Regions from separate parts of the Athalassotoga sp. genome, predicted to be linked through region 2. Evidence: riboswitches for the same ligand, from Rfam matches in the RefSeq annotation. Region 2 holds a riboswitch; the other holds the start of a gene.
The links. Region 2 has a riboswitch for cobalamin ahead of ACP5NR_RS01245 (ABC transporter substrate-binding protein). Riboswitches for the same ligand answer to the same signal wherever they lie in the genome.
Positions count from the first base shown of each region.

Region 1: it holds a riboswitch for cobalamin, as region 2 does, so the genes downstream of both, cobO (cob(I)yrinic acid a,c-diamide adenosyltransferase) here and ACP5NR_RS01245 (ABC transporter substrate-binding protein) in region 2, are expected to answer to the same signal.

Region 1 is NZ_JBMFWB010000003.1:85,091-90,589, reverse strand. Features, by position in the region: gene cbiB (adenosylcobinamide-phosphate synthase CbiB) at 1-120, opposite strand, end outside; gene ACP5NR_RS01790 (cobyric acid synthase) at 117-1,538, opposite strand; gene cobO (cob(I)yrinic acid a,c-diamide adenosyltransferase) at 1,552-2,064, opposite strand; cobalamin riboswitch at 2,140-2,312, opposite strand; gene ACP5NR_RS01780 (ABC transporter substrate-binding protein) at 2,469-2,768, shown strand; partial or broken gene ACP5NR_RS01775 (oligopeptide/dipeptide ABC transporter ATP-binding protein) at 2,731-2,910, shown strand; gene ACP5NR_RS01770 (hypothetical protein) at 3,233-3,868, opposite strand; gene ACP5NR_RS01765 (glycosyltransferase family 4 protein) at 3,813-5,024, opposite strand; gene ACP5NR_RS01760 (hypothetical protein) at 5,021-5,499, opposite strand, start outside.
Region 2 is NZ_JBMFWB010000002.1:96,590-102,088, reverse strand. Features, by position in the region: gene ACP5NR_RS01255 (ABC transporter ATP-binding protein) at 1-238, opposite strand, end outside; gene ACP5NR_RS01250 (FecCD family ABC transporter permease) at 231-1,232, opposite strand; gene ACP5NR_RS01245 (ABC transporter substrate-binding protein) at 1,229-2,116, opposite strand; cobalamin riboswitch at 2,206-2,373, opposite strand; gene ACP5NR_RS01240 (hypothetical protein) at 2,473-3,489, opposite strand; gene yqeK (bis(5'-nucleosyl)-tetraphosphatase (symmetrical) YqeK) at 3,492-4,013, opposite strand; gene ACP5NR_RS01230 (hypothetical protein) at 4,039-5,301, opposite strand; gene ACP5NR_RS01225 (alpha-amylase family glycosyl hydrolase) at 5,375-5,499, opposite strand, start outside.

The DNA.
Region 1 (5,499 bases), on a different contig from region 2:
ATATTTGACGAGCTTTCCCATCCAAACGACCGGATGAATGGCATTCGGATATTCGCCTATCAAAAGATCTATCATCAAGGCTAAAAGGAAAGTCAACGGATCCGGCATAAAAAATTTCATATCAATTTTTCTATGCTCTTCACGTCAATGTTTGATTCAAAAAGATCTGTGAATCTGTCTATTTCCTCTGTAAGGGATGATGTTATTATCTTTCTTTCTTCAAGACCTTTTTCTCTTCTTACCATGTTCAAAAATTCTTGGGTAAAATCGAAATTTCTGAAAAGGCCGTGAAAATACGTTCCAAAGATCTTACCTTTAACGTAGCCATCTTCATAATTCGAATTCTTCCCATTTACATTCTCAACCACGGCAAAAGGGGAAATCGAAGAGGTGTAACGCGAAATTCCGTGGTGAACTTCATATCCTTCTATTTCAATGTCATTTCCGGTAAACTTTTCGTGGCCCTTAAGGTTTGATATACGTTTTTCTTCCACAAATTCAGTTTTCACAGGTACAAGATTCATGCCTTCAACACGTCTTTGACCATCCGAAATTTCTTCTCCGATCATCTGATAGCCTCCGCATATGCCGACTACGTACGATCCTCTTTTGGCGGCCGATTTTATCTCAGAATCGAGTCCTCTTTCTTTTAACCATTCTAAATCTTCAATTGTCATCTTCGTGCCCGGTATCACAACGATATCTCCATCCAATTTTCCATTTTCAATGAAGTGAACACGGGTATTCCAAAGCAAAGGATCGAAATCGTCGAAGTTTGAAATATGTGGAAGATGAATTACATCAACCGAAAGATCGCCTTCTCCATCTTTTTCCCAATCTATCATGGAATCTTCTTCCGGTATTTTGTGCTTGATGTAGGGCATAGTTCCAAAAAATTCGATGTTATACTTTCTCGCGAGTCTTTCAGGATAATCTTCAAGCAGCGACTTGTCTCCCATGAATTTGTTGAAAATATATCCTTTGACAAATTTCTTTTCATCTTCTTCGAGTAATTCAATTGTTCCGGTTATTTGAGCGAAAGCGCCGCCCCTTTCTATGTCAGCGACAAGAATCACTGGGGCATTTACCGATTGGGCTATTTTCATGTTGACGATATCGCGATCTTTGATGTTTATCTCCGCAGGACTTCCGGCACCCTCTATTACGACCAGATCATGGGTATTCATCAAAGCACGCAAAGCATCAACGCTTAGCGAGAGCAATTCGGCTTTTTTCGATTTCATGTAATCTTTTGCACCTGAATACCCATAGGGCTTGCCAAGCACGATGATCTGCGATCCGTTCGTCTCGGGTTTCAAAAGGATTGGATTCATCTTTACCGAAGGTATCTCTTCACACGCTATCGATTGAACGTATTGAGATCTTGCCATTTCACCGCCTTCTATGCTTACGGCCGAATTCAAAGACATGTTTTGAGATTTAAAAGGTGCAACCGTCAATCCCATCCTTTTGAAATGTCTGCAAAGGGCTGCCACGATAAGAGATTTTCCAACACCGGAAGATGTCCCCTGAACCATCAAAACCGACACATCATACCTCTATGCCAGTTCTTTGCCCGACGCCTTTTGTGTAATAATGCTTTACTTCGTGCATTTCGGTCACAAGATCGGCCATATCCATTATCTTTTGAGTTGCGTATCTTCCAGTCAAAACTACCTCTGTGTTTTGAGATTTTGAATTCAGCAAATCGATGACATCTTTTTCGGAGATAAGGCCAAGGTAAACAGCCACATTTAACTCATCAAGTATGACAATATCGTATTTTCCGGAAGACACCTTTTCTCTTGCCAGATTCAACGTCTTTAAAGCGGCATCGATGTCTTTTTTTTCGGGCTTTCCTATTATGAATTCCGGTAGTCCTCCTTGAAAGAATTCTATTTTGAGTTCTTCAAAGGCTTTCATCTCGCTTGTGTACCTGCCTTTGACAAATTGGATAAATGAAATTTTGAGCCCCGCTCCGAAAGCCCTCATGCACAAACCTATTGCAGCCGTTGTTTTTCCTTTGCCATTTCCCGTGTAAACTTGAATGTATCCCTTTTCCAATTCAATCACCTTCCTAAAAAAAATAAAGACCGACAAAATGTCGGCCGATTCCCTTTTGATCATGCCAATACTTCCTCGAGTTATGGTCAACAGGCAGGTCTTCTGGCTTCCGAGTCATTCTCCCTTTGCGCCTTCCCAGTTTCCCAGTGGCATCTTGCAAAGATCGTCTTCGGTTACAGCGGCGGGACCGCGTCGGTTTTTCACCTAACTTTCCTTTTGAACAAAGTACCTGTTGAATGACATGCTCCAACCACTTATAGAAGTAGGGGCTTCTCGCTCAATAGCACTCCTGTGCTAAGTATCAACGAACTATCCCCGTGTGCCCCACGGTTCTCAAAATCATGACCAAGTATGTGTAATACTGATTATAGCGTAGCACCTTAGAAAGGAAATGTCAAGATGTTATATACCAAACAAAATTCAAATTTCGACAGGACGGTAAAACATGGACCTTTCACATTCGAAAGAGTGTAAATTTTGCAAATGGAGATCCGCTGAATGCCGATGCTGTTGTTTATTCGGTTGAACGTGTCTTACAGTTGAAAAAATCTCCGGTTTGGCTTTTCGAGTCGCTTGGTCTGAATTCAGACAACATGAATGAAATGGTAAAAAAGATTGACGATTATACCGTTCAGATGAACCGACTTCCTCGCTTGATGTCACAACAAAGACAAACTTGTAGGTATACCCGGGAGCGTTCCTGATCTCGTCAAACCTCCGGCCGGATGTAGATTTCATTCAAGATGTCCTTACGCAAAGGAAATATGCAAAGTGGAAGAGCCTCAATTTTTTGAAATATCAGAAGGTCATCTTGTCAAATGCCATTTTCCTTTGAACAAAAGATGATTTGATCCGTCTAATGTAGTGAAATACCCCCTATCCCCCTTAATTATAGAAAAGAGCCCTTTATTAGGGCTCTTATTTTTTTAAAAATTATATACTGAACCAGTTTTAAATTCCGAATAATCGCTCCGGCAGGTGTCCCTAATGGCAGGTAGAAAAAACAGAGATTAGGGATCAGACATTAGAGAAATTTGTGACGCGTAACGCGTGATCCGTAATCAGAAAAACTTTTCATCTCACCCTTTACTGTTTACTCGTCACTGTTCGCTGATCGTGGCATCCTGCTCTCCGCCAAACTCAAATTTGCATTTCACTTTTAAAGAAATTAAATCAGACCAAAGTTCATTAACAAAAGCCAAAGAAATGAAAGTCCCACTCCGGCCAAAGGACTTATAATCCATGTTTTATCGAATTTTCTGTATCTTATCAACCTGTAAATCAACATTCCGGCAAGCACTATCGCCAAATACCACCATTGAAGTGCCATTATGAATATGAAGATCAGAATTCTTTCAAAATTTCCATCTGCATCGTTGGATTTGATGTCTATCAAATTGGATCTTCTAAAAATATCGGCGAGTACAACAGAAGACAGAACAAGCCCAAAAAGATAATTTATGAATGGTGGTTCTATGTAATTGTGTTCGGCGATGAAAGCGCTGAAGAGAAATGTGAAAAGCAGCGCAACGCCAAGATTCAGGAATTCCATTCCAAGGTACCAAGACAATTTATCGCTTCTCGGTTTTAAGAATGTAAGCCCCGCCGTTATGATTATGTAGGTAAGTATCGCGATCATTCCTGTCTGAAAAACAAGTAAATTAAATGAAAGGGCGAGACCTATAAGAATAGTCCAGAGTACGGCCTTTTGAATTTCGGATTTGTTTTGACGGTATACCAAAGAGTTGTTAGAAAAACCGTAATCCGATGTCGTGTAGATAAGTAAAAAAAGATTTGGTACCATATATCTTCCTCCTTTTTTTTGAAAGTTCTGCGGTTTCATGGTATATATCTTGCAAACGTTTGGCCATCGTGTCCATTGACCAATTTTGGTTAACGTAATTCACACCTTCGTCTGAGAGCCTTAACCTCAAATTTCTATCTTTTAAAATGTTCTCCATTTTATCCACGAAAGGTTTTATAAGTGGTTCTTCCACGAGCAAACACCCTTTGCCCTCGACAAGTACATCCGCAATTCCTTCCTTTGCCACGGCGACTACCGGAAGTCCTGCTGAAAGTGCTTCCAAAACGACGAGACCTTGCGTTTCCGTAATTGAAGCAAAAGCGAATAGATCCGATTGTCTGTAATATTCTATTATATCTTCTCTTGTTATGTAACCTGCAAATACAACTTTATTTCTTATACCAAGGTGTGACACTTTGTGAATTATTTCTTGTTTTTCTGGACCATCTCCAACTATCAAAAGCGTTGTGTTGTCAATTCTTTTGTGAAGTTCGAAAAAAGTGTCTATCAAGAAAAGAATATTTTTTTCTTTTGCCACCCGTCCCACAAAAAGTATGATTTTATCATTTGGAGGTATGCCGTGTTTTTCTCTTATCGAATATCTTAAGCCTCTCTGAAAATTTTTTACATCTATACCAGTTGGAAGCGTGTAAATGGGTGCTTTCACACCGTAATCCATAAGTTCAGTCTTTATCTTTTCAGTTGGAGCGATAACCGCATCTGTCATGTTGCAAAACCACATGCTGAATTCCTTTACGGCTTTTTCCGTTGGCCTCAGTGGCATCGGAAGGTAATGCCTGTATTCGGTTAAAAGCGTATGATAGGTGTGTATGTGCGGAATTCCGATTTTTTCGCTTAACCTTATCGCTTGAAAACCCATGCTGAAAGGAGCGTGAGAATGAACCATCTCAAGATCCAATTTTAATGATAATTTCAGTATTTTTTGAGACAAAGGTATGGCAAATCTGTGCTGGGGCTCAAAAAAGAATTTTAACCCACTTACCTTGAAAGCGTGATTTTCGTTTGAAGGAACGACGGGAGCAAAAACGTAAACGTTATTTCCCATTTCTTCAAGATATTCCTTGAAAAGATGAACCGACGTGGCAACGCCGTTTATTTGCGGGATGTATGTATCACTCATCATACCGATGTTCACAAAAACCATCTCCTGAAGATAAACGCAATCACCAAAAAAAAGACAAAATCTCTCCCTATTCTCATCGTTAATGTGTAGAGAATGCCTCTTCCCATCGAAGATCTGACAAGATAAAATTCAAGCAGCACTGACCACACGATCGGAATGGCAAGGAATATGTAAGACAAATTCCAAAATAGGGCAACGGAAAGAATCCAGCCCGTTAAAATATGCGGGATTAAAACGTATGGAAATCCCCAGAAAACTTTTTCATTTCTCGCCACAAACATGTGAAGTGCTCCAGAAAAAATTTCATACAGAAATATAAGGGCTAAAATTACAAGAGAAAAATAAAAAAAGCCACCAAAAAGCGGTGTTTCTTTGAACACGGGAAAAATTACGATCATATTCACAAGCCACAAGATCAAAGTCGAAAGCAAAGAGTCAAAAGGTCCAAATGTTGAATTTTTGAAAAAGGCTTTAGGGGTAAAAAACA
Region 2 (5,499 bases):
TTTTTGAAAGCGATCTTCTCGGAATCTTTTTTATCTCTTGATCGTAAAACTTTATATTTCCTTTATAGTCGATCATGTTAAGGATGGACTTCATCAGCGTCGTTTTCCCAGATCCGTTTGGACCTATTACGCCGATTATTTCTCCTTTTCTAACGGTAAAATTGACCTTATCGATCGCGTTTTTTGAAGATTTAGGATAGGAATAAGATACATTCTCAATTTTCAAAAATTCAAACATTCTGCACTCGCCTCCTCAAAATGTATATGAAGATCGGCGCTCCAATTAGTGCCGTTATCGTCCCTATCGGCATTTCGGATGGGGTAAAAGCAGTTCTTGCAACCGTATCACAAGCAACGATAAAGGTTCCGCCTAAAATGGCAGATGCAGGCATTGAAATTTTATGATCCGACCCAAAAAGTCTTCTTGACATGTGAGGCATTATAAGCCCTACAAATCCTATTATGCCAGATGTTGAAACGGCAATGGCCGTCACGAGTGTACCTACGACAAATATCATCAATTTCATCATTTCAACGTTAACTCCAAGGTACGCCGCCTCTTCTTCGCCTGCAACCATGGCATTGAGATATTTGCTTATAGACATGAAAAAAATCACAGAGGCAATAGAAGAAATTCCCACAAGGATTACGTCATGCCATCCGGCTCCGGAAAGGCTTCCAAGCAACCAAAAAGAAGTCACTTGGACGTCTCTCCATCCGTAAACTATCAAAAATGTAACTCCTGCTCCAAACATAAGGTTGACTATGACCCCGCTTAATATCAATTCTGTCGTTGGAAGTTTCCCTCCTCTTCTTGACACGAAATAAGTTAGGCCGGTAGCAACAAGACCAAAAACAAAGGCAAAGATCCACATGTAAAAGACAAAATTCGGATAATAAAGTTGTGCTATCACGTTGGCAAGAATTGCTCCGAAGGCAGCACCGGATGAAACACCAAGGATATAAGGATCTGCCAAAGGATTTTTCAACATGGCTTGAAAAGCATTACCCGTTACAGAAAGTGCCGCTCCCACTCCCAATCCAAGCAAAATTCTTGGAAGTCTCAATTGAAGAATTATGATTTTATCCGTCGACGGCACTTTCATTCCGACAAGTGCTTTGAAAACTTCAAGTACAGGTATGTAAACGGGGCCAAACGCGATATTTGCAAGGATGAATATCAAAATAAAGGGAAGCGCGATCCAAAAGATCTTTTCCCTTGAATTTTTCACCATTTCTGGAAAATATCGTAAATCTCCTGAAGCAAATCTATAAGTTGGGTATTCGGCTGGGATGCGATATTCCCATTTATCGCATAGACATGTCCCATCTTGACGGCTTTAAGATCTGCAAATGGAGGATATGTATCAAACTGTTCTATCGCAGCCTTTTCTCCTCCGGACACATAATATGGAACCAAAATTATATCCGGATTTTGGGCAACAACAAATTCAGGACTGACAGGTAACCAACCATTTGGTCCGGCATAATTACCTGTTATATTCACACCACCGGCCAAAGATATTATCTCATTTAAAAAAGAACCCATTCCAGCCGTCCATATTTCTTTTCCCGGTGTTCCATAGAAAACGGTTGGTCTTTTATCGAGCGGGATTGTATAAGCGGCATTTTCAATCTTTGATTCCACAGATTGCAATTTGTTGACAAGCATTTCTCCTCTTTGTGGATCTCCCATGATAGTCGCAACATCCATGACGTCACGGTAAACACCGTTAAGGCTGTTGGCATTCAGCACAAAAGACGTTACGCCTAATTTTTTCAGGCTTGCATATTGGGGAAGTTGAAAGCCACCGAAGAGAAAAACTATATCCGGTTTCAAAGAAATTATTTTTTCAAGATCAAGAGGATAAAGTAACCCTATGTTCTGTGCCTTTGTGTAAGCATCATACTGTGTAACGCCCACTATTCTGTCGGCATAACCAAGTTTCAACATGAAATCCGTTACAGATGGAGCGGCATCGATAACCCTCATCGGTGTACTTTGAATGGTTACCACATTACCTGCATCATCAACGAGTGTCACAGGATAGTAAGACGCAAAGACTGCCATTACGAAAAGCACTGAAATCAACGATAAAACGACAAATCTTTTCACAAAAATCCCTCCTTAAAAAAATTAATGCCGACAAAAAGTCGGCTGGTTCCCATTTTTACCATACCAAACACTTTCCCGAGTGTTAAATCAGGTTCGATTCGAAACAGGCAGGTCTCCTGACTTCCGGGTCATCCTCAATCTGCGCCTTCCCAGTTTCCCAGTGGCATTTTGCAGACATCGTTTCCGGTTACAGTGGCGGGACCGCGTCGGATTTTCACCGAACTTCCCTATTCAAAACCTGTTTCAAAAAAATTCTACCACAAAATCAGAACTAATTCAAGTTGAGTTGTGCACTTCATCCTGCTCTCCGCCAAAATTAAATTTGCATTTCACTTTTAAAAGAGATTTAGTATAGTTTAAGATCCAAGCAAAACTACAAAATCATAATTTCCGAGCGTGTAATACCTGTTTGAAGCAGCCCAGTTGCTTATCATGTAGTAATTTTTCAAAAAGTTCGGATCATTTTCGTTCATAAATTTAAAATCCAATTTAGGGTATATCTTTGACAAAGCAGACTTAAGCGCAGACGTCTTCCATGCGGCATCTGAAAGGACAAGCACAAGGTTTTCTCCAGAAAAGTCGTCACATGTTTCGGGAATTATCTCAAAATTGTAGCCGTTCTTAGACCATTTACCCCAGTTATCTTGATAAAAAATTGACGTGTCTTCACCGGTACAATTCACGATCACAGGTTTTATAGAGAACGGATTATGAAATGGAGCACAATTTTCCATTTCCATCGAAAAATTTTTCAATTCTCCTTCATCCGTTACAATAGAACCGTTGAGATAGATCGAAGGATAAGATATGGTTGAAATAACCGGCTTTGTCTGGATAAATCTCAAAAGTCTTATGAATCTCGTGAGTGTTATGGTACTTGTGAAATTATTCGAAAAACTGTTGAAAGCATAAAAGATCGAGATGGGATCTCCTAATTTGGAATTTTTTTCAAGGTTGTTTAAAAAATCACCTATGGTGTTGTAATTTAACCCGCTTTCATAATTTTTAAGGCTACTTTTCGTTGATATCATGTAATCTGTAAGTTTAATTCCGCTTCCTTTTTCAATGGCCTCTTCCATCTTTTTTATCCCGTACGTTTGATAAATGTTTGAGATAGTCTGTCCGTTAAACGTAAGGTCTTTTGGAACACTTACTATTACAAGATTTTTAGTCGTAAGATCCATGCCGACTATCTCTACGGAAGAAATGCCAGAATTGTCTACTATCAAAGAAAGCATGTAAACTTTAGAGTTTGGATATTCATTTGCTATGGTGCTAAATCCCATTTGAAAAAAAGGATAAAGCAAAATAGAAAAAATAAAAATTCCAAATGCCAGAGAAATTACGGATAAGACAAGAATTAAATTTTTCAATTTTATCCCCTTAAACTGTTCCAAGTGTCGACTGTTTCCGGTAACACCAAAAGATCATTTGTAACGGCATAAATGAGTTTGTTTTTGATTATGGCCTCATATCCTTTAATTAAAGAATTCATCGATATCGATCTTAATTCTTCAACACCTTCAAATTCTCTTCCCGATTCGGTTGAGTCAAGTATAAGCATCGCCATGACAATCGTTGAATTGGTGGGAATTCCGGATGTATGATAAGCAACGGCGTTAAGAATTTCTTCATCTGTTATCTTGAAACGTCTTCTCAGATATTCGGCCGAGATTTTGCCATGAAGTAAAATTGGAAGGCGTTCCTCAATTTGTGTCATTCCGATGTTCCATGCAATGGCCATTTTTTTCAGTTTGGCTGGATCGACATCGCGAAAAAGATCATGTGCGTCAACGCAAATCATCAATTTTTCCAGATCGATATTGTGTTTCTCTGCCAAAATCACCGCATCTTCTTCCATTCTTTCTATGTGAGCCGTCCTCCGACGGCTCACCATAAAAGTTCTGAGTCTTTTAAGTTCCTCAATAACTTGTTTGTAATCCGTAAGTGAACACTTCCTCCGAATTTGGTTTTAAATCAACAAGAAAACGTATCTGCGTTGTCGATGGTCTTTCAAATTGAATGCCTGTCGGAGTTGAAGTTACAATCGCATCTGGCGGAATTGAAATGTATATCCATAAACTTTGGGTATTTGAAGATGAATTAACGGCCGTTATCTGATAGGTATAACCGTAAAGGTCTTTTGTGACCATCGTTCTTTGAGTTTCGACTTGTTTTGCACTCAAATCAAAATTCTGACCGTATTGAAGGTCAAGCGAAACCATCGATGCCGTATCGGTGATGTTTGTCTGTCCAAGGAAGTAAGTCATGCCATCTTTTGTCGTGTAAAGGCTGACCACACCTGCCGGTATGGCAAAGTCATGATCTATTTTTACAACTTGAACGGCATTTGTGAGATTTTGCGATGGATTGTAGACGATGTTCAATTTAGCCAATTTCACGTTTTTGGAAAACAAAGGCAGAAAGATCGCATTGTTCGAATCAAGTTCGTCTACCTTACCGTAATTGTAAATTTTATATCCTTCGACACTTTGCACCTGTGGCATTGAAGGCGAAGGCGTATACGCGGCAGCGAAAGTTTTTGTCATTTGAGGCTGAGAAGTGTTTGATGTGAATGGATTTCCAGAAAGAAAAGCAAGGTTGAAATCTTTGAAAGTCGTATCCGTTTTGTTCCATATTTCTATTTCACCGTTCATAGAACTGTTATCCACGTTGAGCGTGTAATAGGCTTTCCAGCCTATCCCGTTGGTCAAGTAAGAATAGGAAATGGACGAAGCATTTGTCGAAACAAGAAAATAGTTTTGAGAGTCGATTTGTGGAAGAGATGGAAAGATGAATTGACCCGACGGAGAGAAATATACCTTTCCGCCGTCAATTGTTTGAATTATAATAGGATTCGAAGAAAGTATGCGTACATTTTTTACGACTGTCGTTGAACTGTCTGTAAATTGAAACTGCACCGTCGTACCAAGAAACCTTTTAAGAAGATAGTCAAGGCTGTAAGATTCGGCAGCATGGTACCTGTAAGAAACACTTGAAGATGTGACAAGTGATTCCGGCATCGCACCATTTGTGGTCGGAATCATAAACGAATCGTTTCCATTTTTGATTGCGGCATTTGAATAAACAAGCGCCATTTGATCGTAGACAAGCAAATTCGTGGCGGCAAAACTCACGGAAAACAACAAAATCATTCCCAAAACCAAAAAGATGAAGTTCTTCACACAATCACCTCCAGTTAAATTGGCAATTGAAATTTGACAACGAACCATTAGAAACAATTTCAAATGCTATTTGTTATTTAATTTCGAGGATCATAACCTGATATGGTTGCATCGTTAAATTCAAACCACTCTCAGAGCCACCGATCATCGTTTCATCAACAAGATTCTCAAATTTTCCATAAAGTGGAGTTGAGACCT